DNA from 2 places in the Patulibacter brassicae genome. Region 2 is predicted to be linked to the other one. Evidence: riboswitches for the same ligand, from Rfam matches in the RefSeq annotation. Region 2 holds a riboswitch; the other holds the start of a gene.

Region 1 (3,680 bases), on a different contig from region 2:
GCAGCGCGACGAGCATGCCGATCGCGACGCCGGCCGCGATCGCCAGCCCGCCGAGCAGCGGCGTGCCGCCGGCCGCGACGCCGCGTCCGCGCGGCCGGTCGACGGCGCCGACGGCTCGTGCGAGCCGCCCGACCAGCGGCGTCAGCGCCGCTGCGACGGCGAAGCCGACCAGCAGCGCCACGAGCGGATCGCGCCACGTCATCGGTGCGACAGCTTAGGGCCCTTCCCCTGGAGGGCCTTCGGCCCGCGGGCCCGACGCCCGGCGCGACCGCGCCGGCCCGCGCCGGGCCGGCGGCCGCGTCGCAGGGCGCTCAGCCGAGCTGGGCGTAGAGCGGATAGCGCGTCGCGATGGCGCGGACGCGCTCGGCGAGGTCGCCCTGCGCGGCGCCGAAGGCCGTCGCATCGCCGGTGAGCGCCGTCGCGATGATGTCGCCGACCTCGCGGAAGTCCTCGGCGCCGAGGCCGCGGGTGGCGAGCGCCGGGGTGCCGACGCGCAGGCCGGAGGTGACCATCGGCGGACGCGGGTCGAACGGGACCGCGTTGCGGTTGACCGTGATCCCGACCTCGTGGAGGCGGTCCTCGGCCTGCTGGCCGTCGAGGTCGGTCTCGCGCAGGTCGACGAGCACGAGGTGGACGTCGGTGCCGCCGGTCAGGACGTCGAAGCCGGCGTCCGAGCGCTGCAGGAGCTGGTCGGCGATCGCGCGCGCGCCGTCGACGGTCCGCTCCTGACGCTCGCGGAACTCGGCGCTGGCGGCGATCTTCAGCGCGACGGCCTTCGCCGCGATGACGTGCTCCAGCGGGCCGCCCTGCTGGCCGGGGAAGACCGCGGAGTTGATCGTCTTCGCGTGCTCCTCGCGGCAGAGGATGATCCCCGACCGCGGGCCGCCGAGGGTCTTGTGGACCGTCGTGGAGACGACGTCGGCGTAGGGCACCGGGGACGGGTGCAGCCCCGCGGCGACGAGGCCCGCGAAGTGCGCCATGTCGACGAAGAGCAGCGCGCCGACCTCGTCGGCGATCTCGCGGAAGCGCGGGAAGTCGAGGTGGCGCGGGTACGCCGACCAGCCGGCGACGATGAGCTTCGGGCGGGTCTCGCGGGCGAGGCGGGCGACCTCGTCCATGTCGATCCGGGAGGTCTCGCGGTCGACCTCGTAGGCGACGATGTCGTAGAGCCGTCCCGAGACGTTGAGCTTCATCCCGTGGCTCAGGTGCCCGCCGTGAGCCAGCGAGAGCCCCATGATCCGGTCGCCCGGCTGCAGGAGCGCGTGGTAGACGGCGTTGTTGGCCTGCGCGCCGGCGTGCGGCTGGACGTTCGCGTGGTCGGCGCCGAAGAGCGCCTTGGCGCGCTCGATCGCCAGCGTCTCGATGACGTCGACGTGCTCGCAGCCGCCGTAGTAGCGCTTGCCCGGGTAGCCCTCGGCGTACTTGTTCGTGAGCACCGAGCCCTGGCACTCGAGGACCGCGCGCGGGACGAAGTTCTCCGAGGCGATCATCTCCAGCGTGTCCTGCTGGCGGCGCAGCTCGGCGCCGACGGCCTCCGCGACCTCGGGGTCGAGCTCGGCGAGCGAGGCGTTGAAGAAGTCGGCGGGCAGGTCGGACACGGGCGTCTCCTCGGTGGATCGGGGTGGCGGCGGGGTGCCCAGGCGCGCGGCGGTGCTCGTGTCGCTCCCCGGTGGTCGGTTCCACCCTGCAGGCGCCAGTCGCGACCCGATCGATGCTAGCGAACGTCCCGGCTCAGACCCCGGCCGCGGCGGCGGCCGCGGCCTGCTCCTGCTCCGGGCTCAGCGCCCGTCCGCGGCGACCCAGCAGCAGCGCGACGGCCACGGCCACCGCGGTCCACGCGACGAGCACGAGCAGCGGACCGGCGAGCGACGCGTCGGGGAAGTAGCGGGCGTCGTGGATCGCCGTCGTCGCCGCGCCGTTGGGCAGCAGCTGGCCGACCGCGCGCCACGGCTCGGGAAGGAGCTCCGGTGGCGCCGCGCCACCCGCGGCCGGGTTGCCCAGGATGACGAAGAGGAGGATCGACACCCCGGTGCCCACGAAGCCGAGCAGCCGCTGGAAGGCGACGGTCGCGGCGCCGACGGCGGCGACGGTCAGCGCGCCGGCGAGGGCGCAGAGACCGAACGCCCCTCCCCCGCCGATCGCGGACGCGACCGCGGTGCCGAGCAGGCCCCCGAGGACCGCGAGCACCCCGATCGCCAGCAGGCGTCGCCCGGTCTGCCGCAGCCCGAGCTCCGTGCCGAGCGCGAGGCCCAGCAGCGCGGCCCCGAGGTACCCGGCGAGCACGAGGCCGATCGCGAGGTAGAACGAGACGAGCCCCCGCGGATCGCCCGTGGGCAGCGCGTGGACCTCGGTGGTGCGGACGGTCGCGCCCGCCTGCCGCAGCTGCGGCGGCAGCTCGGCGCGCAGCAGCTGGGCGACGGCGACCGAGGCCGCCGGGGCGGTGACGAGCTCCAGTCCGCGCCGGCCCGCCACGAGCGCCCCGTAGGCGTCGCGGCGATCGATCGCGCGGCGCGCCTGCTCGGCGTCGGCGACGCGCCGGACCTCGATCGCCCCACCGCGCCCGAGCGCCGCGGCGACCTCGTCCGGGACCTGCGCGGCCACGGCGACGGGGACGTCGGTCGGGCGCGGGTCGTGCAGCGCGCCGACGTAGGAGCCGATGAAGAGGAGGCTCAACAGCAGCGTCGCGGCGATCGCGGCCGCGGCGCGGCGCAGCGTCGTGCGATCGGGCAGCACGGCGCTCGCTCAGGCACTCGCCGGCGGGCGGCCGTCGCCGCCCCGCTCGACGTCGGCGATCTCGCCGACCCGGCGCTCGTGGCGCCCGCCGTCGAAGTCCGTGTCGAGGAACGCCGCGACGATCGCGTCGGCGTCGTCGGCGGCGACCCGCGCCTGCGAGAGGCCCAGGACGTTGATGCCGTTGTGGCGGCGGGCCATCGTGGCCTCGTCCGCGTCGTGCGCGTTCACGGCGCGGATCCCGTCGATCTTGTTCGCGGTGATCGTGACGCCGTTGCCGGATCCGCAGACGAGGACGCCGCGCTCCGCGTCGCCGGCGGCGACCGCTCGGGCCGCCTGCGCGGCGAACGGCGGGTAATCCGTGGACTCCGCCGAGGTCGTGCCGACGTCGACGACGTCATGGCCGGCGGCCTCGAGGGTCGACTTCACGTGCTGCTTGAGCTCGAACCCGGCGTGGTCCGAGCCGACGACGATCCGCATGGCCTGGACGCTACCGCCCGGCGGCGCCCGTGTCCGCTCCGCCCGGGGTCGCGCCGTCCAGGCGGGCCGCGATCGCGGCGGCCGGGACCGCGCCCTCGCGGACGATCCGCCAGCGACCGCCCGCGGCGAGCGGGCGCAGGTCGACGATCGTCGACGCCACCCCCGGGAGCGCCCCGCCGTCGAGCACGACGGCGCAGCCCGCTCGGACGTCGGCCGGCACGTCGGCGAGCCGGACGGGATCGGCCTCCCCCGCCCGGTTCGCGCTCGTCTGCGCGATCGGCGGGGCGTCGACGGGGCCGCTCGCGATCCGCGGGACGCGCAGGCCGAGCGTCGTGGGGTCGGTCCCGCAGGCGGCGGCGAACCGGCGCTCCGGGTTGGGCAGGAGCACGCCCACCGGTCCGGGCAGGAGCACCCGCAGGGCGCGGTCGATGCCGTCCGGCTGCGGGCCGATCGCCTCGAGCGCCGCGTCG
Region 2 (3,680 bases):
GTCGCGGCGACGCAGGCGCTCCTCGTCGGTCCGGCGGTAGATGGCCCCGACCGCCTCCCCGCTCGTGCTCAGGACGAGCGTCGTCCCGCGACGACGCAGCTCCGCCGGCGTGACGAGCGGGACGTCCATCGCCTCGGCGAGCCGCCGATGCTCCCAGTACGCGCCGTTGCGCGGCCCGTCGGTGAGGAGCACCGCGCACCCCTCGCCGTGCGGACGCGTCGCCTCGAGCGCCCCGCGCAGCGCCGGACCGACCGCACCAGCGAGGTCACGGGCCGGCGCGCCGCCGAGGAGCTCCGCCACCGCCAGGCGGCAGGCGACGGCGTACGCGATGCCCGACGGGGTCCGGCAGTTGTCCTCGAGGACGCGGAACGCGCCGTGCTCGTCGCGGACGACGTCGAGGCCGGCGACCCCGATGCGGGGAGCCGCGGTCGGCGCCAGGTCCCGGAGGTCCCGCTCGAGGAAGCCCGAGCCCTCGGCGACCCCCGGCGGCACGACGCCCGCCGCGGCCGCCTCCCGTGGCCCGTGCGCGTCGGCCACGAACGCGTCGAGCGCGCGGACCCGCTGGACGAGGCCCGCCTCGAGCGCCGCCCACTCCTCGCCGTCGAGCACCCGGGGCACCGGGTCGACGACGAACGGCGGCGCGTCGGATCCGCCGAAGCGGGCGCCCGAGCGCGCGACGGCGTCGGCGACGAGGGCCGCCGCAGCGGCCGGGCCTCGCCGGCGGACGGCCGCGAGCGCCTCGTCGATCGCCCGGCGGCGCGGTCCCCGGGCCCGCTCGGCCTCGTCCCACGGGCGGGGCGGTCCCTGCTCCGGCACCGGGGCGCGAGCGGCGGAGGTCACGCGCCGCAGCGTACGCGCGACACGGGGACCCGACGCGCGCCCGGCGTCGAACGCGAGCCACGGTGCGGTTGTCCCTCGTGGCGGCCCCCGCGCGGCAGGAGGCCGTCCGCGTCAGGCGGCGAGGGCGACGGGACGGCGCCCCGTGGCCGCGATCAGGCCCCGGAACAGCGCTCCCTGGGCGGCGCTCCCGCTCGCGAGGGACTCGGCGTGCCACTGCACCCCCACGAGGAACGGGTGATCCGGGTCCTCGAGCGCCTCGACGACGCCGTCGGGGGCGCGGGCGGTGATCCGCAGGCCGGTGCCGAGGTCCCGGACGGCCTGGTGGTGGAAGGAGTTCACCGAGAGCTCCGGGGACGCGGCCGTCGTGCCGGTGAGCTCGGCGAGGCGGCTGCCGGGCACGACCGACACCGGATGGGCGACCTCCCACCCGGGGGCGACCTGCCGGTGCACGAGCTCGGTCCCCAGCTCGCTGGGGACGTCCTGCCAGAGCGTCCCGCCGCGGACGACGTTCAGGAGCTGCATCCCGCGGCAGATCGCGAGCACCGGCATCCCGCGGTCGATCGCCTCCCGGACGAGCGCGAGCTCACGGGGATCGGCCTCCCGCTCCACCGGACCGAGCAGCGGATGCGGCTCGGCACCGTAGAGCGCGGGATCGAGATCGGGGCCTCCCGAGACGACGAGCGCGTCGAGCCGCTCGATCACGCCGGGGGCGGGCGCGGCGACGGGCGGCAGCACCACGGGCACGCCGCCGGCCGCGAGCACCGCGTTGGGGTAGTCCATCCCGAGGGACAGCTTGCGCTGCGTCGGCTCGGCCTCCGCGGTGCCCATCGTCTGCCCCGGCGTGAACAGCTCGGCGGTCGTGATGCCGACGACGGGGGGTCGGTCGCCCTGCACGGTCCTCACCGTAGCGACGACGGCGGACCGGTGGCCCTGTGTCACCGTGGTGAACCCGCGCGGCGGCGTCGGGCCGTCCCGCGCGCCTTCGCTAGAGTCCGGCGCGCCGTCGCGACTGGCGCTGCACCAGGTGGAACCGACCACCGTGGAGCGACGGCCTCATCCGCCGCGCGCCTGGGCACCCGACGTCCACTCCGACCACGAGGAGCAGCATGACCGGATCGCCCGCCATCTCCCTGCCCGACGACCTCAAGCCCGCCGACGGACGCTTCGGCTGCGGTCCGTCCAAGGTCCGTCCCGAGCAGATCCACGCGCTGACGACGGCCGTGGCGCCCGACGGCGCGCCGATCATCGGCACCTCGCACCGCCAGGCGCCGGTGAAGGACACGGTGGCGCGCGTGCGTCGGGGCATCGCGGAGCTCTTCTCGCTGCCCGAGGGCTACGAGGTCCTGCTCTCGAACGGCGGCACGACGGCGTTCTGGGACGCCGCGACGTTCGGCCTCATCGAGCGCCGGGCGCTGAACCTCGTCTACGGCGAGTTCTCGTCGAAGTTCGCCAAGGCGTCCCGGCAGGCGCCGTTCCTCGACGACCCGATCGTCGTGGAGGCCGATCCCGGCACCGCGCCGAGCCTCGAGTCCGTGAGCGAGGCGCTCGCCGCCAGCGAGGTCGACGTCGTCGGCTGGGCGCACAACGAGACCTCGACCGGCGTCGCCGTGCCCGTGACCCGCCCCGCCGGCGTCGGGGACGCGCTGGTGATGATCGACGCCACCTCGGCCGCCGGCGGCCTGCCGGTCGACGTGGCCCAGAGCGACGTCTACTACTTCGCGCCGCAGAAGTGCTTCGCCTCCGACGGCGGCATCTGGTTCGGCGTCTGCAGCCCGGCCGCGATCGAGCGGATCGAGCGGATCGCCGCGAGCGATCGCTGGGTGCCGGCGTTCTTCGACCTGAAGACCGTGCTGGACAACTCCCGCAAGGAGCAGACCTACAACACGCCGGCGCTCGCGACGCTGCTGCTCATGGCCGAGCAGCTGGACTGGTTCAACGAGAACGGCGGCCTGGAGTGGGCGACCGGCCGCAGCGCGGCGTCCTCGACGCACCTCTACTCGTGGGCCGAGGCGTCGAGCTTCGCGACCCCCTACGTCGTCGAGCCGGCGCACCGCTCGGCGGTCGTGGCGACGATCGACTTCGACGAGTCGATCGACGCCAACGCCGTCGCCAAGACGCTGCGCGCCAACGGCATCGTCGACACGGAGCCCTACCGCAAGCTCGGACGCAACCAGCTGCGGGTCGCGTGCTTCCCGGCGATCGACCCCGCCGACGTCCAGCGGCTGACCGGTGCCATCGACTTCGTCGTCGAGCGCCTCGCCGCCTGATCCCGCCGCCTCGGAGAACGAAGAGATGAGCCCCACCCCGAAGGTCCTCGTCAAGGAGAAGGTCGGCCCGTCCGGCATCGAGGCGCTGCGCGACGCCGGGTTCGAGGTCGACCTCGGCCTGGACTGGGACGACGAGACGTTCCTGGCGAAGCTCCCGGAGTACGACGGCGTCCTCATCCGCTCGGCGACGCGCTTCACGCCCGAGCTCATCGAGCGGGCGACGAACCTCAAGGTCATCGGCCGCGCCGGCGTGGGCGTCGACAACGTCGACATCCCGGCGGCGACGAAGCGCGGCGTCATCGTCGTCAACGCGCCGCAGTCCAACGTCGTCACGGCCGCCGAGCACACCGTCGCGCTGATGATGGCGCTGGCTCGCAACATCCCGCAGGCCAACGAGGGGATGCACGCCGGCCGCTGGGAGCGCTCGAAGCTCTCGGGCGTGGAGCTCTACGGCAAGACGCTCGGGGTCATCGGCTTCGGCCGGATCGGGCAGCTCGTCGCCGAGCGCGCCAAGGGCCTGTCGATGAACGTCATCGCGTACGACCCGTACGTCTCGGCGGAGCGCTACAAGGA

The links. Region 2 has a riboswitch for ZMP and ZTP ahead of serC (phosphoserine transaminase). Riboswitches for the same ligand answer to the same signal wherever they lie in the genome.
Region 1: linked by a shared signal. The riboswitch ahead of glyA (serine hydroxymethyltransferase) and the one ahead of serC (phosphoserine transaminase) in region 2 are both predicted to bind ZMP and ZTP.

Annotation. Positions count from the first base shown of each region.
Region 1 covers NZ_JAXAVX010000002.1:512,084-515,763, reverse strand. Annotated here, with positions in the region: gene SK069_RS07465 (glycosyltransferase family 4 protein) at 1-202, opposite strand, end outside; gene glyA (serine hydroxymethyltransferase) at 312-1,598, opposite strand; ZMP/ZTP riboswitch at 1,628-1,711, opposite strand; gene SK069_RS07455 (hypothetical protein) at 1,732-2,733, opposite strand; gene rpiB (ribose 5-phosphate isomerase B) at 2,743-3,210, opposite strand; gene SK069_RS07445 (L-threonylcarbamoyladenylate synthase) at 3,221-3,680, opposite strand, start outside.
Region 2 covers NZ_JAXAVX010000001.1:362,249-365,928, reverse strand. Annotated here, with positions in the region: gene SK069_RS01765 (circularly permuted type 2 ATP-grasp protein) at 1-840, opposite strand, end outside; gene SK069_RS01760 (gamma-glutamyl-gamma-aminobutyrate hydrolase family protein) at 952-1,734, opposite strand; ZMP/ZTP riboswitch at 1,836-1,921, shown strand; gene serC (phosphoserine transaminase) at 1,947-3,107, shown strand; gene serA (phosphoglycerate dehydrogenase) at 3,133-3,680, shown strand, end outside.